One region of the Aromatoleum evansii genome, then DNA from elsewhere that is predicted to be linked to it. Evidence: riboswitches for the same ligand, from Rfam matches in the RefSeq annotation. Region 1 holds a riboswitch; each other region holds the start of a gene.
What was found. Region 1 has a riboswitch for cobalamin ahead of bluB (5,6-dimethylbenzimidazole synthase). Riboswitches for the same ligand answer to the same signal wherever they lie in the genome.

Region 1 (9,877 bases):
CCGCCAGGAGCGCGCGTATCAGGTTGAAGTGCTGCCCGCGGGCGTGCCGCGCGTCGCCGTCGAAGCAGGCGTCACCGACGGCTGGCGCAAGTACGTCGGCCTCGAAGGCGCGGTGATCGGCCTCGACCGTTTCGGCGAGTCCGCCCCTGCCGGCGAGCTGTTCAAGTATTTCGGCATCACTGCCGACGCGGTCGCTGAGGCCGTGAAGCAGATCGTGAAGTAAGACGTCGTCGCCGCGCTCCCGGCGCAGTCGGCGCCGGCAGTCCGCGGCGCCGACCATCGGATTGTGCTGTTCGTATCATTGCTCCGGGAGAACCCTCGATGACCATCAAACTCGCCATCAACGGCTACGGCCGCATCGGTCGCTGCACGCTGCGCGCGCTCTACGAACTCGGTCTGCGCGACCAGTTCGAGATCGTCGCGATCAACGCCTCCGGCGACCTGGCGACCAACGCCCACCTGACGAAGTACGACACGACCCACGGTCGTTTCGCCTTCCCGGTCGAGACCGAAGGCGACAACCTCATGATCGTCAATGGCGACCGCATCCCCTTCTTCTCGACCAAGGATCCGCTGGGCGTGAACTGGGGCGACCTGGGTGTCGACGTGCTGCTCGAGTGCACCGGTGCCTACACCGCCAAGGCCAAGGCCGAAGTGCTGCTCAAGCAGGGCGCGAAGAAGGTGCTGATCTCCGCCCCGGGCGGCGACGACGTCGATGCGACCATCGTCTACGGCGTGAACGACGAGGTGCTGACCTCGGCGATGACCGTCGTGTCCAACGCCTCGTGCACGACCAACTGCCTCGCCCCGGTCGCGAAGGTGCTGCAGGACAACATCGGCATCGAGAAGGGCCTGATGACCACCGTGCACGCCTACACCAACGACCAGGTACTGGTCGACGTGCGCCACAAGGACCTGCGCCGCGCCCGTGCCGCCGCGCAGAACATCATCCCGACCAAGACCGGTGCCGCCAAGGCCGTGGGCCTGGTGCTGCCCGCGCTGAAGGGCAAGTTCGACGGCTTCGCGCTGCGCGTGCCGACGATGAACGTCTCGCTGGTCGACCTCACCTTCACCGCCAGCCGTGCGACCTCCAAGGAAGAGATCAACGCGCTGATGAAGGAAGCCGCCAAGGGCCCGCTGAAGGGCGTGCTGGCCGTCAATGAGGATCCGCTGGTGTCGATGGACTTCAACCACGACTCGCACTCCTCGATCTTCGATGCGACGCAGACGCGCGTGATGGACGGCAACCTCGTCAAGGTGCTGGCCTGGTACGACAACGAGTGGGGCTATTCCTGCCGCATGCTCGACGCAGCCCGCGTGTTCCACAACGCGAAGTAATACACCCGCGCCAAAGCAATCCGACGCCCTGCCCTGCGGGGCGTTTTCACATCGGGAAGGAATCCATGCAAGTCAAGAAACTCGTCGACCTCAACGTCGCCGGCAAGCGCGTCTTCATCCGCGCCGACCTCAACGTGCCGCAGGACGAGGCGGGCAACATCGTCGAGGACACCCGCATCCGCGCCTCGCTGCCCTCGATCAAGTACTGCCTCGATAACGGTGCCGCGGTGATGGTGACCTCGCACCTGGGCCGCCCGACCGAAGGCGAAGTGCGCGCCGAGGACACGCTCGCCCCCATCGCCGTGCGCCTGGGCGAGTTGCTCAGCAAGCCCGTGCGCCTGATCCGCGACTGGGTCGACGGCGGCTTCGAAGTGAAGCCGGGCGAGGTCGTCCTGCTCGAGAACTGCCGATGCAACAAGGGCGAGAAGAAGGACAACGAGGAGCTGGCGAAGAAGATGGCCGCGCTGTGCGACATCTACGTCAATGACGCCTTCGGCACCGCCCACCGCGCCGAGGCAACGACGCACGGCATCGCCCGCTTCGCCCCGGTCGCCTGCGCCGGCATGCTGATGGGCGCCGAGATCGACGCGCTCTCCAAGGCCACCGAAAACCCCGCCCGTCCGCTCGTCGCCATCGTCGGCGGCGCGAAGGTGTCGAGCAAGCTGACCATCCTGAAGACCTTGGCCCAGAAGGTCGACCAGCTCATCGTCGGCGGCGGCATCGCCAACACCTTCCTGCTCGCTTCGGGCCACCGCATCGGCGACTCGCTCGCCGAGCCCGAGCTGGTCAAGGAAGCGCAGGCCGTCATGGACATCATGAAGGCACGTGGCGCCGAAGTGCCGCTGCCGGTCGACGTCGTCGTCGCCGACGAAGTCTCCGCGCTGGCGCGCGCGAACCGCATCCCGGTCGAGGAAGTCGGCCCGCACGACCGCATCCTCGACGTCGGTCCGAAGACCTCGGCAAAGCTCGCCGACATCATCGCCCACGCCGGCACCATCGTGTGGAACGGCCCGGTCGGGGTGTTCGAACATAACCAGTTCGCCGGCGGCACGAAGATGATGGCCTCGGCCATCGCCCACTCCGACGCCTTCTGCATCGCAGGCGGCGGCGACACGCTGGCGGCGATTGCGAAGTTCCATATCGCCCAGGACGTCGGCTACATCTCGACCGGCGGCGGCGCCTTCCTCGAGTTCCTCGAAGGCAAGACGCTGCCGGCGATCGCGGCGCTCGAGGCGCGCTTCAACGACTGAGGACGCCTTCGTGCAAGTTGGGCCCGGGCGATCCGGGCCCAACAAGGAAACGGCCACCCGCGGGTGGCCGTTTCGCTTCCTGCGCCGCGCCTGCGCTCAGCCGCAGCTGCAGCTCCCGCAGCCGCCGCACTTCTGCTTGCGTGTGACGAGGTAGTTGGCAATCTGGTCGCGGTCGAACTCGAAATCGTCACTGCTCTCGTAACCGATCCCCGGCTGGAAACTCTGGCCGTCGATCACGATGGTCAGCGCATGCATGTCGCTCGCGGGATCGTGAGCGACCGAAAGGTCGTAGCTGCCGCCGCGCGGCAGGCTGTCGAGCAGGGAGCGGGTAACGTCGTCGATCATGGGCGCTTCATCCTTCAGGAGTGATCATTCGCCGGGCGGCAATGCATCCGGCGGAGGTGCATTCTCGCGGATCGCCCGGTGTCGGATATTGTCGGAAGTCAACCGGATGCGTCAGCGCGTGTAGTAGCCGACACCGACCAGCATGCCGTCCACCCGCCGGATGAACGAGTGCTTGCTCTCCAGCTTGTCGGTGACCGGATTGCGCCACGCGTAGTCGAGTTCACCCTCGCCCTTGCGGCTGACGATGTTGACCATGTCGGCGACGATCGCCTTGCCCTTTGGATCGCGCAGATCGTGGCCATCACTGCCGACCAGCTTGGGCATCGCGCCATGCGCGAGGAAACGCTGCGAGTTCAGGTCGATCGCGAACACGTAGAGGTCGTCCTGCATGAATCCGCCGTCGAGCGCATTGAAGGCTGCGAGCGCGGCCTGTTGCCCCTTTTCCTTCACCGCCGCAACGGCACGCTCCAGCAGGTCCTTCGCCTGCGCGGGGGTCGCTCGCGGGATGTAGTAGCCGACGGCGATGATGCGCTCGCCGACCTTGCGGAACAGCGTCACCTTCAGCTCCTCGCGCTTGTCGGCACGATTCATCCAGCGATACTCGACGCGGCCCTCGCCGCTTTTCGCCGCCGTGTCGAGCATCTCGCGGAAGAAGGGCTTGCCGGCGGCATCCTGCATGGTCGCGACGTTGCGCCCGACCAGCGCCACCGAAGAGCCGCCGCTCGCGAGCATGGTGCCATCCATGCCCAGGGCGTACACATACAGCTCGCGGTCCTTGAACTGCGGCGCGTTGTTGAACTCGTCGAACGCCGCGTCGCCGGCCTCGCGGAAACGCGCCACGGCCTTGTCGAGCAGGCGCATGCTGCGATTCTCGTCGGCGCGCTGCACGAGTCCTCCCACCGCCGTCGCAGGAACCGGTTCGGCCGCCGGAACCGGCAGCGCCAACATGACGAGTGCACACAAGGAAGCGACAGGGGCGAGTTTCATGGCGTTCGCGGGTCCACGGATTGAATTGATGAAGACAAAACTATAGGAAGCTACAGCTTCTGTCGAGTACCTGAAGTGCGCACAAGGCATATGCATCGTGCGCGACGCAAATCCTCACCCGCCGGTCCCGTCGCCCGGCCGCGCGCAGGTAGAATCGTGTTCTTGGATGCATATCGACACGGAGACAACATGCCGCGCCACACGAAGATCGTCGCCACCCTGGGTCCGGCCTCGTCCGATCCGCAAGTCCTGGAACGCATGGTGCATGCGGGGATCGATGTCGTGCGCATGAATTTTTCGCACGGCAAGGCCGACGACCACATCGCGCGTGCCACCGCGATCCGCGAGGCCTCGGCACGTGCGGGCCGGCCTGTGGGCATCCTCGCCGACCTGCAGGGTCCCAAGATCCGCGTCGGCAGGTTCGCCGGCGACCGGGTGCATCTGCACAAGGATGCGGACTTCATCCTCGACGCGCACTGCGAGCTGGGCGACACCACGCGCGTCGGCCTCGACTACAAGAACCTGCCCAGGGACGTGAAGCCGGGCGACGTCCTGCTGCTCGACGACGGCCGCATCAAGCTGGTGGTCAATCGCGTCGTCGGCGCGGAGATCCACACCACCGTGCGCGTCGGCGGCGAGCTGTCCAACAACAAGGGCATCAACCGCCAGGGCGGCGGCCTCACCGCACCGGCGCTGACCGCGAAGGACATGGACGACATCAAGACCGCCGCCCTCATCGGCGTCGACTTCGTGGCCGTCTCCTTCCCCAAGAGCGCCGCCGACATGTACATGGCGCAGCAGCTCCTGCGCGCCGCGGGCAGCGAGGCCCTGCTGATCGCGAAGATCGAGCGCACCGAGGCGGTCGCCAACCTCGACGAGATCCTCGACGCCTCCGACGGCATCATGGTCGCCCGCGGCGACCTCGCGGTCGAGGTGGGTGACGCGGCCGTCCCGGCACTGCAGAAGAAGATGATCCGCGCCGCGCGAGACCGCAACAAGCTCACCATCACCGCGACGCAGATGATGGAATCCATGATCGGCAGCCCCGTGCCGACACGCGCGGAAGTGTCGGACGTCGCCAACGCGGTGCTGGACGGCACCGACGCCGTGATGCTGTCGGCGGAGACCGCATCGGGCAAATATCCGGTCGATGTCGTCGAGGCGATGAGCCGCGTGTGCCTGGAGGCGGAAAAGTCCGCCGAGGTCACGCTCGACCGCGAGGTGCTCGACCGCGTATTCACCCGCATCGACCAGTCGATCGCGATGGCGGCGATCTGGACGGCCTGGCACCTCAAGGTCAAGGCCATCGCCTCGCTCACTCAGACGGGCTCGACCGCGCTGTGGATGAGCCGCCTCAACAGCGGCGTGCCGATCTACGCGCTGACACCGGAAACCGCGGCCCGCAACCAGATGACGCTGTACCGCGAGGTATTCCCGCTGCTGATGTCGCAGACGCACCAGGATCGTGACCTGCTGCTATGGGAAGCCGAACAGATCCTGCTCGACCAGGGCGTCGTCGAGCACGGCGACCTGATCGTGCTGACGATCGGAGAACCGATCGGCGCCTCCGGCGGCACGAACACGCTCAAGATCGTGCGCGTAGGCGAGCATCCCGCGCCGCACCTGAACGAGCAGTGAGCGTGCAGCGCTCGCGCCACGACTGCTAGACTGGCAGGCTTTCCATGACGCCTCCCGGTGCCCGCGATCCGCGGGAGAATCGGGAATGCGGTGAGGCGGTGCTGCCGGCAGCACCGCGATTCCGCAACGTGCCCAGCGCTGTGAGGGGGACCGCCGCCGCAAGATGCCACTGACCCGCGGGTCGGGAAGGCGCGGCGCGGGACGAACCCGAGTCAGAAGACCGGCCGGGAGGCAGAACAACGGCGGACTGGTCCGTTCGCCGTCCACTGCGCTTCACAAGGGGAATCGATGAAGACCGCCACGCCCGGCCACCAGGCCCACCACCAGTTCGACGACGCCGAGCGCGCCGCCGTGTATCGCAACATCCTCGCGCGGCGCGACGTGCGCGGACAGTTCCTGCCCGAGCCGGTCGCCGACGACATGCTCGCCCGCATTCTCACCGCCGCACACTTCGCCCCGTCGGTGGGCTTCATGCAGCCGTGGAGCTTCGTCCTCGTGCGCGACCAAGCCGTGAAGCAGCGCGTGCACGACGCCTTCACGCTCGCCAACGCCGAAGCCGCACAGATGTTCGAGGGCAAGCAGCGCGAGGTGTATTCCGGCCTGCGCCTGCAGGGCATCCTCGAAGCGCCGATCAACCTGTGCATCACCTGCGACCGCGACCGCGCCGGCCCTGTCGTGATCGGCCGCACGCACATCAAGGCGATGGATCTCTACAGCTCGGTGTGCGCGGTGCAGAACCTGTGGCTCGCTGCCCGTGCAGAAGGACTGGGCGTGGGCTGGGTGAGCATCTTCCGTCAGTCGGCGATCCGCGAGATCCTGTCGCTGCCCGAGCGCGTGATGGCGGTCGCCTACCTGTGCATCGGCCACGTCAGTCACTTTTTCGACCAGCCCGAACTGCAGACAGCCGGCTGGCGTCAGCGCCTGCCGCTCGACGAGCTGGTGCATTTCGACGGCTGGGGCGGCGAGCACGCGGACGCCGAGTCGCTGCGCGCGGAGCTGCGCGCAGCCCAGGCGCTCGCCGCGCGGGGCCTGCCGCCGCTCTGACGACACGACGCGGCGGCGGGTATTTGCATGCCGTTTCCTTCGCCGGACCCGCTGCCGCCCAACAAACGCTAAAATGCGAGCCAATTCGCAACCCGGCACGCTTCGCGTGCCCGCACTTGATACCGGAGAAGGACAATGCCCCTCGTTTCCATGCGCCAGCTGCTCGATCACGCCGCCGAAAACGGCTACGGTTTGCCGGCGTTCAACGTCAATAACCTCGAGCAGGTCCAGGCGATCATGGAAGCCGCGGCCGAGTGCGACAGCCCGGTGATCATGCAGGCGTCGGCCGGCGCACGGAAGTACGCCGGCGAGGCCTTCCTGCGCCACCTGATCGATGCCGCCGTCGAGGCCTATCCGCAGATCCCCGTCGTGATGCACCAGGATCACGGCCAGTCGCCGGCGATCTGCATGGGCGCGATTCGTTCGGGCTTCTCCAGCGTGATGATGGACGGGTCGCTGCTGGAAGACGGCAAGACGCCGTCCTCCTATGAGTACAACGTCGCGGTGAGCCGCGAGGTGGTGAAGTTCTCGCACGCCATCGGCGTGACCGTGGAGGCCGAACTGGGCTGCCTCGGCTCGCTCGAGACCGGTCAGGCCGGCGAAGAGGACGGCGTCGGTGCGGAAGGAACGCTGGACCACTCGATGCTGCTCACCGATCCGGACCAGGCGGCCGACTTCGTCAAGCAGACCGACTGCGACGCGCTGGCGATCGCGATCGGCACGAGCCACGGCGCCTACAAATTCACGCGCAAACCCACCGGCGACATCCTCGCGATCGACCGCATCAAGGCGATCCACGCACGCCTGCCGAACACCCACCTCGTGATGCACGGCTCGTCGAGCGTGCCGCAGGAACTGCTCGAGATCATCCGCCAGTACGGCGGCGACATGAAGGAAACCTACGGCGTGCCGGTCGAGGAGATCCAGACCGCGATCAAGTTCGGCGTGCGCAAGATCAACATCGACACCGACATCCGCCTCGCGATGACGGGCGCCGTGCGCAAGTTCCTGTTCGAGAACCCGTCCAAGTTCGATCCGCGCGAATTCCTCAAGCCGGCCCGCGAAGCCGCGAAGCTGGTGTGCAAGGCCCGCTTCGAGGCCTTCGGCTGCGCCGGCCAGGCCAGCCGCATCAAGCCCATGTCGCTGGAAAAGATCGCCGCGCGCTACAAGTCCGGCGAGCTCACCCAGGTCGTCCGCTAAGCCCCGGACGGGCCCGCGCCTTCGGGCGCGGCGCACACCCGCGCAACCATGTCCAAGCCCAACCTGAAGCTCACGGTCAGCTTCGAGTTCGAACTCGAGGCGCCCGCCGCTTTCGTTGACGCCAGTCACGAGAAGCTGTGCAAGGCCGTGCAGGAACTCCTCGGCGCCATGGTGCTGCAGGGAATGCCGACGGTGACGGCAAAGCAGCTCGCGAAGGCGGGCGTCGCGGTGCTTTCCCACCACCATCACCTCGACGTGCTGAACACCGCCGCGACGTCGGTTCCGCGCGCGGAGCTCGTCGCCGCCGGCCCGCATCTCACCGACGACGAACTCGATCAGCTTGCGCGCCGCTCGGCCGGGCGCGTGCCCCTCGCCGACGCCGAGCGCGGGCGCTTCCTGCGGCGCCATGCCCTCGCGCTCGCGGGTGAATTCCGCATGGTGCCCTGCGTGGTCGGGGCGCGCCTGAGTTCCGGCAAGGACGCCACCCTCGCCGCACGGCTGAACCTCACCAACGGCAGCGTGCTGGTCAGCGAGCAAGACCGCCAGAGCCGCTTGCAGGCCAATCAGGACGGGCTGGTGGTGGCCATCCAGGGTTCGGAAGTCCGCCTGCGCGGCGCCTGTGCCGGACACACGCTGAGCGGCCCGGTGATCGAGGTGGCGCTCGGAGAGCTCGCGGCGCACCGCGACGCCCTGGTCGCCCTCTGGCAGAAGGGCGGCTGATCCCGCCCTGCAGTTGAGGGCCCGCCCGCCGCGCGGCGGGCGATCCCGGGCAATTCTGCCGCTTGGCGCCGCTCAGTACGAGTCGGCGTGCCCTTCCCACATCTCGGGTCTGAAGCGCACGACGCGGTTGCGCCCGTCTTCCTTCGCGCGGTAGAGGGCCACGTCGGCAAACTTCACGGCCTGCCAGAAGGTCTGGCTGTCCTCGGGGAACATCGCGACGCCGATCGAGATCGTCTTCTGCAGCACGGCGCCGCCGATCTGGATCTTCAGGCCCTCGACCGTGGCGCGGATGTTCTCGGCGACACGCAGCGCGTTCTCGGCCTCGGTTTCCTGCAGGACGATGAGGAACTCCTCGCCACCGAAACGGATGACCATGTCGGACGCCCGCACCGAGGTCCGCAGCACGGCAGCCAGGGATTTCAGCACGGCGTCGCCGGCATCGTGGCCGTAGGTGTCGTTGACCATCTTGAAGTAGTCGATGTCCAGCACCAGGATGGCCAGCTCGGTCTTGCGCCGACGCGCGGTGGCGACCAGGGTGTCGACGTATTCCTCGAGGAAGCGCCGGTTGTTCAGTCCGGTCATCGCATCGCGCAGCGAAGACTCGCGCAGCGTCTCGGTGAGGCGCTTGGCCTCGAGCACGGGCGCCATCTCGCGCACGTAGACGTTCACGTACGGGACCTGCGCGTGGAAGCGCGCGGCCTCGGATTCGCGCACCACGAGCTGGACGATGCTGCCCACCGAGCCGGACTGCATGATCGGCACGCAGTAGTGGCGCCGCGTCTCGCCCGCTTCCTCGGGCTGCTTGAACGCATAGCAGATGCCCGGCTGGGTGAGCCCGTCGACGGTATGGCCGGAGCGCTTGGCGCGGCACATGTCGCTGCGCACGAGGATCTGCGGATCGCACCAGCGGCACGGACTGCCCTGCACGCCATCGACCATGAAGGGTTCCAGCTGCTTCGGCCCGGACGTCTCGTAGATGGAGAATTCGCGCACGCCGAACTGGTCGGTCAGCACGCGCCCGAAGCGGTCGAAGATCTCGGACTTGGTCTCGTCCTCCTCGATCGCCTGCTTGAAGCTGGAGGCGTCGGCGAGGCCATTGACCATGTCGATCGCGACCTCGAGCTGGTTGTCGTCCTGCCTCAGGGTGCGGCCGGTGAGCTGCACGACGCGCTGGCTGATGCGCGCGAGGCCGTCGTCGAGGAAGGCGAGCAGGCTGTTTGTTTCGCTCGCGATCTGGCCGATCTCGTCGTCGGTACGCTTCTCCACGCGCCCCTTGAAATCGCCCTTCAGGGCGCGCTGCACCGCGCGCTCCACGGCCTGTGCGGTGGACCCCACGGGCAGGATCAGGCGCCGCG
Region 2 (9,877 bases), 1.6 Mb from region 1:
AACGTGCCGGAAGACTACGTGCACCGCATCGGCCGCACCGGCCGCGCCGGCGCGACGGGCAAGGCGATCTCCTTCGTCGACAGCGAGGAGCGGCCTTATCTTGCGTCGATCGAGCGCCTGATCAAGCGCACCATCGAGCGCGCCACCGTGCCGGAATTCGTGACCCACGCGCCCGATCCGGGCGACAACGACCGCCCGCCGCGCGATCCGCGCCAGTCGTCGGGACGGCGCAACGACGGACGCGCGCCGCGCCAGCCGCAGACCGAACGTCCCGCGCCGCGGGCGCAGGCGCATGGGGCGAACCGCCAGCCCTCACGCCAGGGCACGCAGGGCGCAGCGGCCAACGGTGGCAAGCCGGCGAATCGCCCGGCCCGCAGCGGCGAGGCGCAAGGCAATCGCACTGCACGCAACGGCGAAGCGAACCGGAGCGGTGCACCGCGCGCTCAGGAAGCAGGTGCCAACCGCGCGCCGCGCACGGCCGATGCGCCGCGCGCAGCGGCACGTCCGGACTCGGGGCGCAGCCCCGCGCCGCGGGCTGCGCTCTTCAGCGCCAAGCCGGGCAATCGCGGCGACAGCTAACCGATCCGCCAAACACGTCCGTTCGCCCTGAGCTTGTCGAAGGGCGGCGGCCAGGCTTCGACAGGCCTGGCCTGAGCGAAGTCGAAGGGCTCAGCCCGAACGGTATCCGGTTCCGGGTCGACGGCGCGGTTCAGCCGCGCCGCACCCCGACGACTTTTTGATAGAGACCACCGAACAAGGTGGTCTTTGTCCATTCGAACCCCTCACCCCGCGGCGAAAGTGCGGTGATGTCGGCATCGAGCAGCGAAGGGGCGAAAGGCTCGAGCCAGCGGAAAACCTGCGCCATGACGGGACGCAGGGGATGCCACGGCCTCGTGCGGTGGTAATCGACGAACACGATCTTGCCCCCCGGCTCGACCGCCCCGAGGAGGTTGTGCACGATGCACGCACGTTCGACCGGCGGAACTTCATGCAGCAGGAAGAAGCAGCACACCGCTGCATGCGACTCGGCCGCGAGGCAATCGGGCCGCGCCAGGTCGCCCTGGCGCACCTCGGCGTGCACGAGTCCGTCGAGCTTGCGGCGGGCATTCGCAACCTGGATCGGCGCGACGTCGATGACTTCGAGGGCGCCAGTGCAGCCGACCCGCTCGGCGAGCAGGCGCGAGAACGGCCCATAGACACACGCGGCCTGCAACAGGCGCTGCCCCGGCGCGAACTCCTCGACCGCCGCGCGCATCAGGCGTCGGGCGTTGCCCCACAGGATGGCGGAAACGACCCACTCCCTGTCCAGCCAGGGCAGGGTGCGATGGCTCAGATAGGCCCAGTGATAGGTGCGCGACAGATAGGACGGCACGGCACAGGCGTTAGTCGCAGGCTGCATCATGGCGGGATCGGCAGAAATCTGTGTCATGTCCGTCAGCATAACCGGATCTGCTGAAGCGCGGAACGCCGAGTGCATACCCTCGCCGTATTCACGGGGATGCGGACTCCCCGGCATGGGCAGGCGGCAGGATAACCGTTGTCGCAGCGGCCCCGTCTGGCGTAGCGACACTTGCATCGCGGGATGAATATCGCCTATGCTCCGCGCTGAATTCGATCCGGGTTCCCCGGCGTGCGACCGCGCGCCGGGGTGAAACGGGAAGTCCGGTGACGTCGGAGGATCAGATCCTCCGGCCAGTCCGGCGCAGCCCCCGCTGCTGTAAGCCTGACGGATCCGCCACACGCCACTGAGCCTCGCGCTCGGGAAGGCGGCGGAATCCGGTGGAAGGCGAGCCAGAAGACCGGCCCGATCGATTTGGAAGGTTTGTGCCCCGGGGTGTGGGCTTGCCGACTGGAATCCGATCGCGTCCGTTGCGGGCTCAGGCCCGTCCGTTTCGCCTCATCGACCCAGCCTCAAGTTGCACTCGACCGCGTCCGCTCGTCGGCGTCGTCGATTGCTGCCATCCCCGGTGCGTGTTCAATGCACTCGCGGGGAGGCGTCATGCATTCCGATACCCTGCCGGGAACCGTGTGGTTCGTCGGCGCCGGTCCGGGCGACCCGGACCTGATCACCGTGAAGGGCCGCCGTCTGCTCGAACAGGCGGGCGGCATCCTGTTCGCGGGCTCGCTCGTCGACCAGGCGGCGACGCTCCACGCGCCGGAAGGCTGCGCGATCCGCGATTCGAAGGACATGACGCTGGAGGAAATGGCGGCCTGGCTGATCGAAGCGGCCTCCTGCCATGCGACCGTGGTGCGCCTGCAGACCGGGGATCCGGGGCTGTACGGCGCCCTGGTCGAAATGACACGGCTGCTGGATGCGGCCGCGGTGCCGTGGAAGGTGGTGCCCGGGGTGTCGTCGGCGATGGCCTCCGCCGCGGCAGCCGGCGAGACGCTGACGCTGCCGGAAGTCACGCAGACGGTGATCCTCACCCGCGTCGCAGGCCGCACGCCGATGCCGGCGGGCGAGGAGCTCGACGCGCTCGCCGCGCACCGCACGACGCTATGCATCTTCCTGTCGATCACGCTGCTGCATGAGGTGCAGGACGCGCTGCGCCGCGCCGGCTGGCCGGAGGACGCGCCGATCCTCGTCGTGCAGAAGGCGAGCTGGCCGGGCGAGGAGAAGGTCGTGCGCGGCACCCTCGCCGACATCAAGAAGAAGTGCCAGGCAGAAAGAATCGCCTCGCAGGCCATGATCATCGCCAGCCCCGCCCTGGGCGCGCGCGACTGGCCCGAGATCGCCCGTTCCAAACTCTACGACCCGGCCTTCAGTCACCGCTTCCGCCGGGCCTCTGTCACGGAGAACGCATGATGCAAGACACCACGATCCTGCTGGTAGGCCACGGTTCGCGCAATCGCGCGGGCAACGACGAGATCGAGCGCTTTGCCCAGGCGTGGCGCGAGCGCCGGCCCGAGTGGCGCATCGAGGCCTGCTTCATCGAGTACGCCGACGTGCTGCTCGACGCGGGCCTCGACCGCGCCGCCCACGGGGTCAAGCGCGTCATCGTGATCCCCTTCATCCTCAACGCGGCCGGCCACGTGAAGATGGAGATCCCGGCTGCGATCGAGGCGGCACGCGAACGCCATCCGGGCGTGGCCTTCGACTGCACCCGCCACCTCGGCATGGGGCGCGAGATCTTCGACGTGCTGACGGGCCAGCTCGACCGCCTGATGCGCGCACTGCACATGCCCGACCCCTGCACGACCGGCGTGATCCTGCTCGGCCGCGGCTCGTCGGACGCAGGCGCGAACGGCGAGCTCGCGAAGATGGCGCGCTGGATCTTCGAGGATACCGACCACGAGTTGGTCGATCTCGCCTTCACCGGCGTGACCTGGCCGCGGCTGGAGACGGCTGTACAACGCCAGGTACGCCTGGGGATGACGCAGATCGCGGTGGTGCCGGTGTATCTCTTCACCGGCGTGCTGATCGAGCGCATCGACGCGCAGCTCGCACGGCTACGCGCACAGTATCCGCAGATCGCCTTCGCGCTCGGCACGCACTTCGGCTTCGACCCGGGCATCTTCAAGTTGGTCGAGGCGCGCGTCGCGGATGCACAAAGCGGTGAAACCGCGCTGCTCGAATGCGACGGCTGCAAGTACCGCCTCGCGGCCGAGGACGAACACCTGCACGACCATAGCCACACGGCGGGTCACCACGCGCACGACGGGCACGACCACCCTCACCACCACCACGATCACGGTCATGCGCACGGCGGCCACGATCACGGTCACGCCTGTTCGCACCACTCATCGACCACCAATCGGCCGCACGCCGGCTGCGCCCACCACGCCCACGCCTGAACCATGAACAGCAACGTCGTCACCGAACAGCTCACGGCCGCCGGACGCGCGATCGAGCACGACTCCTTCGCGATCATCGACGCGGAAGTCGGCCGCCACGACTATCGGCCGGAACAATGGCCGGTCGTGCGCCGCATGATCCATGCGAACGCGGACTTCGAATTCAACGGCCTGACCGATTTCCACGCCGATGCGGTGGCGGCGGGGCTGGCGGCGATCCTCGCCGGTGGCACGCGCATCGTCGCCGACGTCGAGATGATCTGCGTCGGCCTGTCGGCCTCGCGCCTCGCGCACTTCGGCATGAGCACGCACCAGTTCATCTCCGACGCGGACGTGATAGCCCAGGCGAAGGCCGAGGAGACCACGCGCGCCGTGCAGGCGATGCGCAAGGCGCACCGCCTGGGGCTGCTGGATGGCGCGATCGTCGGCATCGGCAACGCGCCGACGGCGCTGATCGAGGTCGTGCGCCTGATCCGCGAGGAAGGCGCGCGGCCGGCACTGGTGATCGGCATGCCGGTCGGGTTCGTGTCGGCGGCCGAGTCGAAGGACCTGATGGCGGAAGTCGATGAGGTGCCCTGGATCGTGATCCGCGGCCGCAAGGGCGGCTCGACGCTGGTCGTCGCGGCGATCCATGCGTTGCTCGGGCTGGCCGAGGCACGCCAGCGCGAACAGCAGGCGCCGGCGGCGTAAGCGGGGACGAGCCATGGCAGCGGGCCACGCCTTGCCGGAGAAGGTGCGCAAGGGCGACGCGAAGCGCGAGCGCGGCAACCGCACGGGCTTCACGACCGGCGCAAACTCGGCCGCTGCGGCGACTGCGGCGACGCTCGGCCTTGTACACGGCGAGGTGCCGGCCGAGATCGAGTGCGTGCTGCCGAACACGATGCAGGTGAGTTTCCGCATCAGCGATGGCCGCATCGAAGGCGACTGCGCCCATGCCGTGAGCATCAAGGACGCGGGCGACGACCCGGACGCGACCGACAAGGCGCATCTGACCGCGGACGTGCGCCGCATCCCGAGCGGTGGCGGCGAGGTGATCCTGAAGGGCGGACCGGGCGTCGGCGTCGTCACGAAACCGGGCCTCGGGCTCGAAGTCGGCGGCCCGGCGATCAACCCGGTGCCGCGCAGGAACATCTGCGAGAACGTCGCGCGCGCCGGCGCCCCGATCCTCGCTGCGGGCGACAGCCTGGAGGTGACGATCTCGGTGCCCGGCGGCGAGGAGATGGCGAAGAAGACGCTCAACGCGCGCCTGGGCATCCTCGGCGGAATTTCGATCCTCGGCACGACCGGCATCGTGCGCCCGTACTCGACCGCGGCCTTCCGCGCGAGCGTGATCCAGGCGGTCGATGTCGCCGCGAATCAGGGCCAGACGACGGTGGTGTTCACGACCGGCGGGCGCACCGAGAAGTGCGCGATGCGCGAGTTCCCCGAACTCGACGAGGCCTGCTTCGTGCAGATGGGCGACTTCGTCAAGGCGGCTTTTTCGACGGCGGTGAAGCACGGGATGCAGCGCGTCGTCGTCGGCGCGATGGTCGGCAAGCTGACGAAGATCGCGCAGGGCCTGTCGGTGACGCACGCGTGGCGCGAGGAGATCGACCGCGCGCTGATCGCGGAGGCCGCGACCGAAGTCGGCGCGCCGCCGGACGTCGTCGAGCAGATCCGCGCCGCCGAGACCGCGCGCTTCGCCGCCGAAAGCCTCGCCGAACTGGGCCTCACCGTGCCCTTCCACCGCGCGCTCGCGCTACGCGCGATCCGCTCTCTGCGCGACCGCTATCCCGGCCCGCACCGCCTCACCGTGCTCGCGTGCAATTTCGAAGGCGTGCCCATCGTCACCGTGGAGGAATCCGAATGTCTGACCTGCGCTGCCTGATCCTGGGCATCCTCGACGACGGCTGGGAGGGGCTCTCGGCCGCCGGCCGTGCGCGTCTCGGCGCGAGCCGCGTCGTGATCGGCGCGCGCCGCACGCTGGATCTCGTCGCGCCGCATCTGGGCGGTGACATCGAGTTGCGCGACATGGACGGCGCGCTGGGCAAGACGCCCGAATGGGTCCGTGCTGCGCTCGCCGACCAGCTGCCGGTCACGGTGCTCGCGACCGGCGACCCGCTGTGCCACGGCATCGGGCGCTTCCTGATCGACAAGCTCGGGGCGGGGAAGATCGAGGTGCTACCGGCGCCGTCGACGATCGCGCTCGCCTGCGCACGGCTCAACAAGACCTGGCAGGATGCGGCGATCCGCTCCTGCCACGGCGCGGATGCCGGCGAATGGGTCGTTGGCGCGACGCCCGGGCATGGGCTGTATCCCATCGTGCGTGCGGTCGCCGAACACGCACGCGTCGTTAGCTTCACGAGCCCCGCGAACAGCCCGGACCGCATCGCGCGGGCGCTGCTCGCCGCGGGCTACGGCGACGATTTGCGCATTTCGGTCGCGGCACGGCTGTGCCTGCCGGACGAGGCGATCTTCGCCGACCTGACGCTCACGGAGGCCGCCGCACGCAGCTTCCCCGATCCGAACATCGTCGTGATCGACCGTGCGACCGCTTCCGCCCCCTGCGCCGTGTTCGGCTTCGAGGACGGCGATTTCGCGCAGCGCCAGCCGGAAAAAGGGCTGATCACCAAGCTCGAAGCGCGCGCCGTGTCGCTCGCGAAGCTCGGCTTGCGCAGCGACAGCCTGGTGTGGGACATCGGCGCCGGATCGGGCTCGGTCGGCCTGGAGGCCTCGCGCGTCGCCCGCCTCGGCCACGTCTGGGCGATCGAGAAGAACGTTGGCGACGCCGCCAACGCGCGCGAGAACGCCCGCCGCCTGCAGGCGACGAACTACACGCTGGTCGAGGGCAAGGGGCCTGAGGGCCTGGACGCGTGGCCGGATCCGGATGCGGTCTTCATCGGCGGCTCGGGCGGCGAGCTCGCGCAGCTGATCGCGCTGTGCCTCGCGCGCCTGAAGCCCGCCGGGCGGCTGGTGATGAACTTCGTCACCATCGAGAACCTCGCGACCGCGACCGCCGCGCTCGCCGACGCAGGCGCCGCATGGGAAGTGACGATGCTGTCGGCCGCGCGCAGCCAGCCAATCCTCGACATGCACCGGCTGGCGGCGCAGAACCCGGTGTGGATCGTGAGCGCTCAAAGGAAGATTTCATGAAGCGCCCGGCTCGGGAGAACCGGGTACAGCCCGTGGGAGCGGCTTCAGCCGCGAATAAGCCGCTGCGCACGCGATACCGCCGATTCGCGGCTGAAGCCGCTCCCACATGACCGTCTCCCACCTAGCCAGCACCCACAGGGACGACCAGCGCAAGAACGCACCGACAACGACGACAACATGAACAACGATCTCCCCTCCCTCCGCTACGGCCGCCTAATCGGCGTCTCCCTCGGACCCGGCGATCCCGACCTGATCACGCGCCGCGGCTGGACCGCGCTGCAGTCGGACGCGCGCTGGACCTATCCGGTAAAGAAGGCCGAGGAACGCTCCTACGCGCTCGACATCGTCGTGCGCGCCGGCCTGGCCGTGCCGGCCGACGCCGTCGAACTGGTGTTCCCGATGACGCGCGACGCTGTCGCGCTCGCGAAGGCCTGGGCACGCGCCGCCGCCCGCACGGCCGAGCTCCTCGCCGAAGGGCGCGACGTCGCCTTCCTCGTCGAGGGCGACGCCTCGACCTACTCGACTTTCCGCCACCTCGCGCGCGCGGTGCGCGAGCTCGCCCCGGAAGTCGAGGTCGAAACCATCCCCGGCGTCAGCTCCTTCGCCGCCGCGGCCGCCTGCGCGGACATCGCGCTCGCCGAGGAAGACGAAACCGTCGCCGTGATCCCCGCGGCCTACGGCGTGTCGGTGATCGACCACCTGCTCGACGAGTTCGACACGCTGGTGCTGATGAAGGTGAAGCCGCTGCTCGACGAGGTGCTCGATCTGCTCGAAGCGCGCGATCTCCTCGCGACGAGCTGCTTCGTCGAGAAGGTCGGTTCGCCCGAGGAGCGCGTGGTGAAGGACATCGCGAGCCTGCGCGGCGAGAAGGTCAATTACCTGTCGCTGCTGCTGGTGCAGAACCCCAAGCGCGCGCGCGGCGAACTGCGTCGCGGGTGCCGCAAGCGCGCAGCTGCAACCGAGATCGGAACGGTCGCGACGACGGCGGAGGAAGCCGCATGAGCGTCCACCTCCCCTTCCCCAACGAACGCGTTGCGGTCGTCTCGATCACGAAACACGGCATCGCGCTCGCCGGCAAGGTCGTCGCCGCGATCCCCGGCGCCCGCCTCTTCGCCCCCGAGAAGTTCCGCGCCGAAGCCGAAGCTGCCGCGCCCGGCGCCGCGACCTGCTACACGGGCAAGACCGGCGACCAGATCCCGGCGCTCTTCGCGGGCTTCGACGGCATCGTCGCGATCGTCTCGCTGGGCGCCGTGGTGCGCCTGATCGCGCCGCACCTCAAGGCCAAGGAACAGGATCCCGGCATCGTCGTGCTCGACGAAGGCGGCCGCTACGCGATCCCGATGCTCTCCGGCCACCTCGGCGGCGCCAACGCGCTGGCCGGCGTGCTGGCCGCGGCGCTCGGCGCGCAGCCGGTGCTGACCACGGCGTCGGATGCGCGCGAGACGCTTGCCGTCGATCTCCTCGGCCGCGAGCTCGGCTGGACCTTCGACGCGAGCCACGACGAGATCGTGCGCGCGAGCGCGGCGGTCGTGAACGACGAACCGGTCGCGCTCGTGCAGGAAGCGGGCAGCCGCGACTGGTGGGCGCGCCACGCCAACGGCCGCAGCGGACCGCTGCCTGCGAACCTGAAGCGCTTCGAGCGCCTCGAGGACGTCGATCCGGAACAATTCGGCGCGGTACTGTGGATCAGCCTGCGCGACTTGCCCGCCGGCTGGGCCGAACGTCTCGCCGGCCGGCGCGTGATCTACCGTCCGCCGCAGGAGGCCGCGTGAGCCCCTCACGCAATCCTGTCGCCCTCGGCCTCGGCTGCGACCGCGGCACGCCCATGGACACGATCGCCCGGGCCATCGATGAGGCGCTCGCGCAGGCGGGTGCAGGCCTCACCGATGTGCGCGCCGTGGCAAGCATAGACCTCAAGGCCGACGAGGCCGGCTTGCTCGCGCTCGCCACGCGCCACGGCTGGGAAATCGTCTTCCATCCGGCGGCCGCCCTTGCCGCAGTCGCGGTGCCGAATCCATCCGAGACGGTGCGCCGCTACACCGGCACGCCATCGGTGTCGGAAGCCGCCGCGCTGCTCGCGGCCGGCACCGACCTCACGCACCTGATCGTCGAGAAACACAAGCTGCGCGGCCCGGATGGACGCAATGCCACCGTGTCGGTCGCGCGGCTATCAACCCGACAGCCCAATACCGTTCGGGCTGAGCCTGTCGAAGCCCCGCCACCGTCCTGCGACAAGCCAGTCCTGAGCGAAGCCGAAGGGCTCAGGGCGAACGAATCTCGTTGATCGTCTTACTGATTTTCAAACGCTGTCACACCCATCGAAGAAGGAGAACCACCATGCAACAGCAAGCCACCCTGCACATCGCCCGTCCGAAGAGCGCCCTGCTTGCGATCGCGATGCCTGTCCTGACCGCCGCCCTGCTCGGCGCCGTGATCGTCTACGGCGTGGGCTTCAGCCCGATCGCCGCGGCCCACAACGCCGCCCACGACGCCCGCCACGTCAACGTCTTCCCCTGCCACTGAACCCGGAGTCCGGCATGCTGTTCCGTCGTATCGTCCTGTGCGCGCTGCTGGTCGGCGCTCTCGCCGGCCTGCTCGTGAGTGCCGTGCAGCACTGGCAGGCCATCCCGCTCATCGCCTCAGCCGAGGTGTTCGAAGGGGCCGCCGAATCCACCGAAGAGGCCGCAGCGCTCGTCACCTCCGCACATGAGCACGATCACGACCATGCCGGCGGCGATACACACGCGCACGACGCCGAGACATGGGCACCGGACGAGGGCACGGAACGGCATGTCTGGACTGCGGTGGCGAACATCCTGACCGCGATCGGCTTCGGCCTGGTGCTGGTCGCTGCGATCACGACCTGGGAACACCTGCGCGGCCGGCCGCTCGCGTCGGCCGGCACCGGCCTCGCGTGGGGCGCCGCCGGCTGGCTGTGCGTCTTCGGTCT
Region 3 (9,877 bases), 1.2 Mb from region 1:
TGTCGGGGATGTTCGAGCTGGTGCGCTTCATGGGCCTGTACGACTCGATCGGCTCGCTGATCCTGTCCTACACGACCTTCTCGCTGCCCTTCACGGTGTGGGTGCTGACGACCTTCATGCGCTCGCTGCCGGTGGAACTGGAGGAGGCCGCGATCGTCGACGGCGCGAGCCTGTGGGTGATCATCACCAAGGTCTTCGCGCCCATCATGGGGCCGTCGCTCGTGACCACGGGGCTGCTCGCCTTCATCGGCGCGTGGAACGAGTTCATGTTCGCGCTGACCTTCATCATCTCCAACGAGAACCGTACCGTGCCGGTCGCCATCGGCATGCTGCAGGGCGCCTCACAATACGAACTGCCGTGGGGACACATCATGGCCGCGTCGGTAGTCGTGACGATCCCGATCATCGCGCTGGTGCTGATCTTCCAGAAACGCATCGTCAGCGGCCTCACGGCCGGCGCAGTGAAGGGGTGAGCCATGACGTGTCAATCGGAGCACCCCGTAGGGCGGGAGGAGCGCAGCGCATCCCGCCACTCGGCGGTTGATTGGCGGGATACGCCTCCGGCTCCTCCCGCCCTACGAAAACCGGCGTGCCCGCCGCGGACCGCCTCGCTCATCAAGGATCAAAGATCATGGCACAACTGACTCTCGAGAAACTCAACAAGCGCTACGGCGAGGCCGCCCAGGTCATCAAGGGCATCGACCTGCAGGTGAATAGCGGCGAATTCGTCGTCATCGTCGGCCCCTCCGGCTGCGGCAAATCCACGCTGCTGCGCATGATCGCCGGCCTGGAGGACATCTCCGGCGGCGACATGTACATCGACGGCGTGCGCGTGAATGACGACACGCCCTCCGAGCGCGGCATCGGCATGGTGTTCCAGTCCTACGCGCTGTACCCGCACATGAACGTATACGAAAACATGGCCTTCAGCCTGCAGCTCGCGAAGCTGCCGAAGGACGAGATCGCCCGCCGCGTGGAGGAAGCGGCGCGCATCCTGCAACTGGAACCGCTACTGCAGCGCCGGCCCAAGGATCTCTCCGGCGGCCAGCGCCAGCGTGTCGCGATCGGCCGCGCGATCGCCCGCGAACCCAAGCTCTTCCTCTTCGACGAGCCGCTGTCCAACCTCGACGCCGCGCTGCGCGTGCAGATGCGCATGGAGATCGCCGCGCTGCACCGCCGGCTGAAGTCCACGATCATCTACGTCACCCACGACCAGGTCGAGGCGATGACGCTCGCGCAGCGCATCGTCGTGCTCAACCGCGGCAACGTCGAGCAGGTCGGCACGCCGCTGGAGCTCTACGATCATCCCGCCAACGAGTTCGTCGCGCAGTTCATCGGCTCGCCGAAGATGAACCTGATGCCCGCAACGCTCGTGCGCGCAGGCGAGGCCGATAGCGTCGTGCGCCTGTGGAGCGGCAAGGACCTCGTCGTGCCGATCGCGACCCCCGCGAGCGCCGAAGGGACCAAGGTCAAGCTGGGCATCCGCCCCGAGCACATCGAATGGGGCAGCGTCGCCCAGGCGCCGAATCTCGCCGATGTCCTCTTCGTCGAGCACATGGGCAACGAGACCTACCACTACCTCGACAGCGGCAAGCTCGGCGAACCGTGGGTCGTGCGCGACTCGCGCCGTTCCGACATCGCTGCGGGCGAGACAGTCGGCTACCGCCTGCCGCCGGAGCATTGCCACCTGTTCGACGAATCGGGCAAGGCGTTCGCGCGCCGCGCCGCGGGCAACGGTGCAAGCCGCATCCCCGGCGTCGACGCGCCGCCGATCACCTTCGCCGAGCCGGCGCGTACCAACGCGCTGCATTGATAACAGTTCGCAGGGCGGGAAGGCGAAGCGCATCCCGCCGTATGTCGTTGTTCAAGGCAGATGCGGCGGATAACGCCTTCGGCTCATCCGCCCTACGAACATCCTTTTGGGCGTCTTAGGCCAATCCCGGACGGTCGTCGTCCGCTCGATAGGATTTGAAGTGACCGACCACCTCCTGCAAACCTCCGGCGCGCTGTTCGAGGCGGTGCAGCGCGCACGCCTTTTCGACGACTCCAAGACCTTTCCCGACAGCGTGCCGCTGGCTGATCCGGGAACGATCGAGTCCGAGTTCCGCCGCGTCCTCGATGACTTCGTGCGCACCCATTTCGCGCCGCCCGCCCAGGCCGCAGGCAATGCGACCGACGGCGGCACGGACCCGGCCGCCGGGCTCGCCGCCCACATCGACCGCCTCTGGCCCACGCTCACGCGCGACGCCGACCGCGCCGACGCGCCGCACGGCTCGCTGATCCCGCTGCCGTACCCCTACGTCGTGCCCGGCGGGCGCTTCCGCGAGATCTACTACTGGGACAGCTACTTTACGATGCTGGGCCTGGTCGCGTCCCGACGCTTCGAGCTCCTCGACAGCATGATCCGCAACTTCGCCTGGCTCATCGACACGCACGGCCACATCCCCAACGGCAACCGCAGCTATTTCCTCAGCCGCTCGCAGCCGCCGATGTTCGGCTTCATGCTGCGCCTGCTCGAGCGCGAACGGGGTTTCGACGCGATCCGGCCGTACCTGCCGCAACTCGAGCGCGAATACGCCTGGTGGATGGCGCACGCGCGGACACCTCATCGCGGTGCCGCGATGCCCGATCGCCATGTCGTGCGCCTGTGCGACGGGTCGGTGCTGAACCGCTACTGGGACGACCGCAACACGCCGCGCGAGGAGTCGTACGCCGAAGACGTCGAACTGTACGCCCGCGCCGCGCCCGCACGCCGCGACGAGCTGTACCGCAACCTGCGCGCGGGTGCCGAGTCCGGCTGGGACTTCAGCAGCCGCTGGTGCGGCGAGGAGGGCGGGCTCGAGGACATTCGCACGACCGAACTGATCCCGGTCGACCTCAACTGCCTGCTGTTCCGCATCGAACGCATGCTCGGCGACTGGCTCGCCCGGCTCGACGAACCCCGCGCCGTCGACTACCGCCTCGCCGCCGAGCGACGGCGCGTGGCCGCCGTGAAGCACTGCTGGAACGAGGAACACGGCTGGTTCTTCGACTGGTCGTGGCGCGAGGAAGGCCAGAGCGGATGCTGGTCGCTGGCCGGCGTGTTTCCCCTGTACTGTGGCGTCGCGGATGAGGCCCAGGCCGAGCGCGTCGCCCGCAACATCGCGGAACGATTCCTGCGTTCCGGCGGAGTCGTCACGACACTGGCCGACTCGCACGAACAATGGGATTCGCCCAACGGCTGGGCGCCGCTGCAGTGGGTGACGGTGCAGGGGCTGCTCGACTACGGTCACGACGAACTCGCGCGCGAGATCGCGACGCGCTTCGTGGATCTCGCCGACCGCGTATGGCGCCGCACCGGCAAGCTGATGGAAAAGTACGACGTATGCGACATGTCGCTCGACGCCGGTGGTGGCGAGTATCCGGTGCAGGACGGCTTCGGCTGGACCAACGGCGTCGTGCGCGCCTTCATCGAGCGTTTCGGCCTCGACGCGTATCCGGCCGACTGAACCATCCAACCTCCGTTTGCGCCGTCTCCCCGTTACGAGGACATCATGCTGAAGTTCCCCGCCGGCCCCCTGTGGGCGCTGGTGACCGGTTTTGCCGTGCTGGGCGGTGTCGGCAGCGTCCTGATGACGCGCCAGCCGGAGTTCTATCATCGCTGGAACCTGGACAACGCCGAGTGGGGCTGGGCGCTGTTCGCCACCGGCCTCGGCGGCGTGCTGGCCTATCCGCTCAACCGCTGGCTGCTTGCGCGCTGGGGCAGCCGCGGGATGCTGCTCCGCTTCGGCACGGCCGGCGGCGTCGTGCTGGCGGCCATCCCCTGGCTACCCGGCGTGCCCGGGCTGCTCGCCGGTCTCTTCGCCCAGGGCGTGATCTACAACGGCGTCAGCGTCGCCATCAACCAGCAGGCGTCCGACTGGGAACTGCGGCGCGGCACACGGATGATGGGCCGCCTGCACGCGACCTTCTTCATCGGCAGCGTGCTGTCGGCCTTCCTCAGCAGCCTGCTCGCGGCGCTTTCCGTCAGCCTGCCGCTGCACATGGCCGCGGTCGGCCTCGCCTCCGCGCTCATCCACCGCGCCGCGGCGGCCACGCTGGAGGCCGCGGCGGCCCGATCGGCCGCGCCCGTCGCCGTGCATCACGCCCCCGAGTCCTGGCTCGGGCTGGGCATGCTGTTTTGCTGGTGCACGGTGCTCGAAAGCGGCGTCATGGGCTGGGCGTCGGTGTATCTCAACCAGAGCCTGAAGGCGAACGAAAGCCTGTCCGGCATCGGCCTCGCGCTCTTCTCCGGGGCGATGGCGGTGGGGCGGCTCTTCTCGGACGCGCTCGTCACGCGTCATGGCGCGCTGCGCATCGTCCGCACGGGCGCGATCGCATGTGCGCTCTCCCTCGCGCTGGCGGCCTGGCTGCACGAGCTGCCCGTCACCTTGCTCGCCTTCGCCGTCACCGGCCTGGGGCTCGCCGCCGCCGCGCCGGTGATCTTCTCGGTCGCGGGCCGCATGGGCGGCGAGGCGCTTGCCCTGATCGCCGGACTCGGCGCGCTCGGAGGACTGCTCGGCCCGGTGATCCTCGGCCGCATCGCCAGCCACGTGTCGCTGGACTGGGTGCTCGCGACGCTCGCCGCAGTCGCCGTCGTGATCGTGAGGCAGGCGACCGCCCTGGCGGCGAGCACGCAGGGCAAGAGGCACTGAAACGCCGGTTTCCCATGCGCCGCCCGGAGCAGGGGGCGAACGCACCCTCGGCGAGTCGGTCGTCTCGACGGGTTCAGGGCAATGGTGGTCGTTCCTGCACGGACAGTTCGGCAGTCAACGGCGACATGGCCCCGTCAAACGCCATCCCGTACTGCTGGCAGTGCCGCGTCGAATTGAGCAGAATTGGCGCCTGGCGCAGGCATCCTTGCTCCGTCCGTATCGGGCCATCGCAGCTTCCGGCAGAGGTGTCGCGGGCGGGTAACGCGGGATACTGCCTTCGCGTACGGGCAAGGGAGCGGAAACAGCTCCGGTCGAACAAAGCGGGGACAGGGAAGGGGACAAGATTGCACCGGCAACTGAGCGGCACATTGAATTTTCGCAGCCTGGCAGGCCTGCCGACGAAGGACGGACGCCGCATCGCGGGACATGTGGTGCTGCGCTCGGACCAGCTCGATCGCCTGCAACCGACGGACTGGGATCTGCTCGCCTCGTTCGGCGTGAAGACGGTGTGCGACCTGCGCACGGCCTCGGAGCGCAACCGGTTCCCCAACAGCCTGCCGGAGCAGGGCATGAGGCAGATCCCCATCGAACTCGTCGGCGACGTGCGATCCAACCCCGAACTGGTCGAGCCGCTGCGCACGCGCCACGGTGCCGAGGGCGCGGTGGAAATGATGCGGCAGATGTACCGCCAGTTTCCCGAGGCGCTCGCTCCGCACCTGTCGACGCTGTTCCGGCTCTTTCGCGAGGACGAAGTGCCGGTGCTCGTGCATTGCGTCGTCGGCAAGGACCGCACCGGCTTCACCGTCGCGGTGATCCTGCATGCGCTCGGCGTCGCGGATGAGGCCGTGATGGCGGATTACCTGCTTTCGACGCGCGTTCGTGAATTGGCGGATGGAGAACGCCGCGCAGCGACGTCACGGATCATCCGCCGCATTACCGATCGGGATCCGACCGAGGAAATGATCGACGCGATACTCGACGCCCGCCCCGAGTATCTGCGTGCGGCCCTGGATACCGTGAATGAACGCTACGGATCGATGCAGGGCTACCTGAGGGCCCGGGCCGGCCTGGACGAGGAGGCGCTCGCCGAACTGCGCGAGCGCTGGCTGGAGTCACGATAGGGGCGGCCCACGCCGCCGGCATCGCGGTGCCGGAGCCCCTGTGGCTGTGCCGCGACGCGAAGTTCGGCGGCCGGGGATGGGGGTGTCGACGTGCGGCACGAATGGTGCGCAGACGCGTATCGGGGCGTTTCGACCCCGGCGGCGAAGACTGTTGACCGATGCCGCCCGAATAGGCAAAAATTCCAGTTCCTTTCGGTTCGACGAAACGGAACACGGTGAGAATCCGTGGCGGGCCCGCCGCTGTATCCGGGGACGGCCGCTGCCAGGTTGAAGAGACCAGCCACTGACGGGGACAACCCCGGCGGGAAGGCGCAGCGATCCGGCTGATCCGGTAGCCAGAAGACGTGTCGAACCGATCTGGAGCCAAGGCAAGGGCTCCGGCTGACTGCATGCTCAAAGCGTGCCGTCAGCCGGAGCCCTTTTTGTTTTTCTATCTCGAGGAATGGATCATGACCCACACTGTTCAAACCCAAGCCCAGACCCAGAACACAGCCCCGGCGCAGAAGGCCGCTCCGACCATCGCCATCCGCAAGAGCTGCAACCCGGACGGCATCGGTCTGTCGCACTATGTGCTGATGGATCGGAAGGCCGCCAAGTGACGGCCGCCCTCCCGAGCCAGGCCCTGGCGGGCCCGGCCTTGATCCCCGTGGACATCGGCCACGACGTCTATGCGGCGGTCACCGACCCCAGGACCGCCTTCTGGGCGCTGGTGGACAAGAGCCGCCTGGCCGAGTCCCTGTCCGACGGTCCGCTGCTCGACGCCTATCGCGGGCAGGCGGAAGCCTTCGGGCGCGAACTGCATGCCTTGCGCTTCGAGTTGAAGCCTTCCGGCGTCTATCTCAATCCGACCGAGCGCTGCAATCTCGATTGCACCTACTGCTATCTTCCCGGCAGCCAGCGCAAGACCGGGCAGCACATGCCGGTCGAGACCCTGGTCGCATCCCTGGGGCGGCTGCGTGATTATTTCCGCTCGGTCATGCCCGAGGGCAGGAAGCCGCGCGCGATCTTCCACGGCGCGGAACCGCTGATGAACCAGGCCGCCGTGTTCGCTGCCATCAGCGAGTTCGCCGACGATTTCGCCTTCGGGGTGCAGACCAACGGCACCCTGCTCGACGATGCCGCGGTCGAATTCCTGACCAGCCGCAATGTGAGTATCGGCCTTTCCCTGGACGGCCCGGTGGCGGGCATTACCGATGCCACCCGACGCACCTGGGGCGGCAAGAGCGTGCATGAGAAGGTGCTCGCCGCGATGGCGAAGCTAAAGGGCTATGGCTCGTGGAGCGTCATCACCACCTGCACCACCGAGAACCTGCCTTACCTCACTTCCATGGTCGAGCTGTTCCATGCGAACGAGGTGCCGACCTGCATGCTCAACACCTTGCGCTGTACCTTGCCCGGGGCGCGGGGAGTGAAGCCGGCGGACGGCGAGATGGCCAAGGCCTTCTTTGCCGCGCTCGACCGCAGTCATGAGTTGTATCGGGAGACGGGGCGCAAGCTCGTGGTGGCCAACTTCGCCAATATCCTGATCGGCATCCTGGCGCCGACCGCGCGACGGCTTATGTGCGACATTTCGCCCTGCGGCGGCGGTCGCGCATTCTTCGCGCTGGCGGCCGACGGCAGCCTCTACCCCTGCAGCGAGTTCATCGGCCTGCCGCGCTTCAACGGCGGTTCATTGCTGGTCGATGGCGGTGTCGAGGCGGCGCTGGAGTCCGAAGCCTTCAAGACGGTGACGGGGCGTGACGTGGACAAGTTCAGCCCCTGTGGCGACTGTGCGATCCGCCATTTCTGCGGCTCGCCGTGCCCCGCGGAGGCCCACGAGATGAACGGCGGGATGGACAAGATCGGCGCCTTCTGCGACTTCTACAAGGAGCAGGTCAATTACTCCCTGCGCCTGATCGCCGACGGCAAGGCCGACGACTATCTGTGGGACGGCTGGGACGAGGGGACCGAGACGGTGTTCAATCTCGCCCTTTGAGCTTCACAGGATCGCGCAGATGCAAAAAAGGCCGGGTCAAACCGGCCTTTTTCATGGGTGCCCGAATGTCGTTCAGGTGTTCGAGTCCGGGAAGGACTCCTTGCGTCGGCGCATGTAGGCCTGCAGTTCCTCGTCGACGGCGGGATCCAGTTCGGGCGCCTCGTACTCGGCGAGCATCTTCTTCCAGCGTGCGTTGGCGCGCTGTGCCATGTCGAGGCGGCCCTCGGCGTCCCATTGCTCGAAGCTGTTGTTGTCGGCAATGGGCGAGCGGTAGAAGGCATTCTCGAAGTTCGCCTGGGTATGGGCGCAGCCGAGGAAGTGCTTGCCCGGACCGACTTCGCGGATCGCATCCATCGCCTGGCCGTTCTCCGAGAGATCGACGCCACCCATCAGGGTCTGCATCATGCCGGCCTGGTCGGCGTCCATGATGAACTTCTCGTAGCCCATCGCGAGGCCGCCTTCGAGCCAGCCCGCGGTGTGCAGCGCGAAGTTCACGCCGGCCAGCGCGGTCGGCAGCAGCGTGTTGGCGCTCTCGGATGCCGCCTGCGCGTCGGGAATCTTCGAGGCGGTCAGCGAGCCTCCGGAACGGAAGGGCACGCCGAGGCGGCGCGCGAGGTTCGCCATCACGTACAGCACCAGGGCGGGTTCGGGCGTGCCGAAGGTCGGTGCGCCCGATTGCATCGACATCGAACTTGCGAAGCTGCCGAACACCACCGGTGCGCCCGGGTTGACGAGCTGGACGAAGGCCATGCCGGCCATCGCTTCGGCGAGCGTCTGCGCGGCAGTGCCGGCGACGGTTACCGGCGACATTGCGCCGGCGAGGATGAACGGGGTGACCACGCAGGCCTGGTTGTTGCGGGCGTAGACCTTGGCCGCGCCGAGCATCGTATCGTCGAAGGTCATCGGCGAATTGGCGTTGATCAGGTTGATCACGGCGGTGCGCGGCTTGCCTGTCTCCGGGTCGATCCACTGGTCGCCGAACAGGATCCTGGCCATCTCGACCGTGTCCTGCGCGCGCTCGGGGTGGGTGACGGAGCCCATGAAGCACTTGTCCGAGTACTTCATGTGGCTGTAGACCATGTCGAAATGCCGCTTGTTGACCGGCAGGTCGACCGGCTCGCAGATCGTGCCCCCGGAGTGATGGAGGCTGGGCGACAGGTAGGCGAGCTTGACGAAGTTGCGGAAGTCCTCGATGGTGCCGTAGCGACGCCCGTCGTCGAGGTTGTGGATGAAGGGGCAGCCATAGGCGGGCACGAAGACCGTGTTGGGGCCGCCGATGCGCACGCTGCGTTCGGGGTTGCGTGCGATCTGAGTGAATTCGCGCGGTGCGTTCTCCTGGATCAGCTTGCGGCACATGCCGCGCGGCATGCGCACCCGCTCGCCCTGCACGTCGGCCCCCGCGTCGCGCCAGATCTGCAGTGCCTCCGCGTCGTCGCGGAAGTCGATGCCGATCTCCTCCAGGATGGTGTCGGCGTTGTGCTCGATGATCGCGAGCCCTTCCTCGTTGAGCACTTCATAGAAGGGAACCTTGCGGGTGACGTACGGGACGCTCATCCCTTGCCCGCGTGACCGGGCCGCCCGGCGCGCCTCGCTTCCGCTGCGACCGCCGCGCCGGCGGGTTTCGGTGGTACTCATTGTCTCGCTCTCCATCATGTTGTTCGGAACACATCACGCTGCCAGTATGCGGAGGGACAGGGTGTGCTGACATGGCACGAAGCGACCCGCGATTAGCGATTTGCGCCAGACGGGGCCGGCAGTTCGGGAGATGGCGGCTCAGGGGATGGCGGCGCGCGCCTGCCGCGATAGCCTGATTCGTGACGGCCGCGGCTGCCTGCCGCACCCGTCACGAAGAACAGCCGTCGGTTCGACGGCCGTTTGCACTCAGGCGTAGTGGCACTCGTGCAGTGCCTTGTAAAGGCCGATCAGCATCACTAGCAACACGACGGTGAAGGGCAGGCCGGCGGTGACGGCTCCGGCTTGCAAGGCGTTGAGCGCATCGGTTCCGCCCGCCGACAGCAGGATCGCGGCGATGACGCCGACGAGGCAGGCCCAGAGCACCTTCTGCCGGCGCGGAGCATCGACCTTTCCGCCGGCCGTGATGCAGTCGA

Region 2: another riboswitch for cobalamin. It lies ahead of cobM (precorrin-4 C(11)-methyltransferase); the one in region 1 lies ahead of bluB (5,6-dimethylbenzimidazole synthase).
Region 3: another riboswitch for cobalamin. It lies ahead of cbpA (modified peptide precursor CbpA); the one in region 1 lies ahead of bluB (5,6-dimethylbenzimidazole synthase).

What each region holds. Positions count from the first base shown of each region.
Region 1 covers NZ_CP141259.1:1,051,274-1,061,150, reverse strand. Annotated here, with positions in the region: gene tkt (transketolase) at 1-223, shown strand, start outside; gene gap (type I glyceraldehyde-3-phosphate dehydrogenase) at 322-1,338, shown strand; gene U5817_RS04725 (phosphoglycerate kinase) at 1,404-2,588, shown strand; gene U5817_RS04720 (hypothetical protein) at 2,685-2,933, opposite strand; gene U5817_RS04715 (cache domain-containing protein) at 3,045-3,920, opposite strand; gene pyk (pyruvate kinase) at 4,110-5,558, shown strand; cobalamin riboswitch at 5,597-5,802, shown strand; gene bluB (5,6-dimethylbenzimidazole synthase) at 5,847-6,602, shown strand; gene fba (class II fructose-bisphosphate aldolase) at 6,738-7,802, shown strand; gene U5817_RS04695 (hypothetical protein) at 7,851-8,522, shown strand; gene U5817_RS04690 (diguanylate cyclase) at 8,595-9,877, opposite strand, start outside.
Region 2 covers NZ_CP141259.1:4,881,957-4,891,833, forward strand. Annotated here, with positions in the region: gene U5817_RS22860 (DEAD/DEAH box helicase) at 1-579, shown strand, start outside; gene rquA (rhodoquinone biosynthesis methyltransferase RquA) at 710-1,429, opposite strand; cobalamin riboswitch at 1,602-1,823, shown strand; gene cobM (precorrin-4 C(11)-methyltransferase) at 2,000-2,806, shown strand; gene U5817_RS22875 (sirohydrochlorin chelatase) at 2,806-3,795, shown strand; gene U5817_RS22880 (precorrin-8X methylmutase) at 3,799-4,485, shown strand; gene U5817_RS22885 (cobalt-precorrin-5B (C(1))-methyltransferase) at 4,499-5,662, shown strand; gene cbiE (precorrin-6y C5,15-methyltransferase (decarboxylating) subunit CbiE) at 5,641-6,927, shown strand; gene cobI (precorrin-2 C(20)-methyltransferase) at 7,105-7,929, shown strand; gene U5817_RS22900 (cobalamin biosynthesis central domain-containing protein) at 7,926-8,699, shown strand; gene U5817_RS22905 (cobalamin biosynthesis protein) at 8,696-9,211, shown strand; gene U5817_RS22910 (CbtB-domain containing protein) at 9,265-9,450, shown strand; gene U5817_RS22915 (CbtA family protein) at 9,465-9,877, shown strand, end outside.
Region 3 covers NZ_CP141259.1:2,278,157-2,288,033, forward strand. Annotated here, with positions in the region: gene U5817_RS10645 (carbohydrate ABC transporter permease) at 1-473, shown strand, start outside; gene U5817_RS10650 (ABC transporter ATP-binding protein) at 632-1,813, shown strand; gene treF (alpha,alpha-trehalase TreF) at 1,974-3,488, shown strand; gene U5817_RS10660 (MFS transporter) at 3,534-4,673, shown strand; gene U5817_RS10665 (tyrosine-protein phosphatase) at 5,042-5,794, shown strand; cobalamin riboswitch at 5,971-6,161, shown strand; gene cbpA (modified peptide precursor CbpA) at 6,244-6,393, shown strand; gene cbpB (peptide-modifying radical SAM enzyme CbpB) at 6,390-7,769, shown strand; gene U5817_RS10680 (trimethylamine methyltransferase family protein) at 7,842-9,404, opposite strand; gene U5817_RS10685 (BCCT family transporter) at 9,651-9,877, opposite strand, start outside.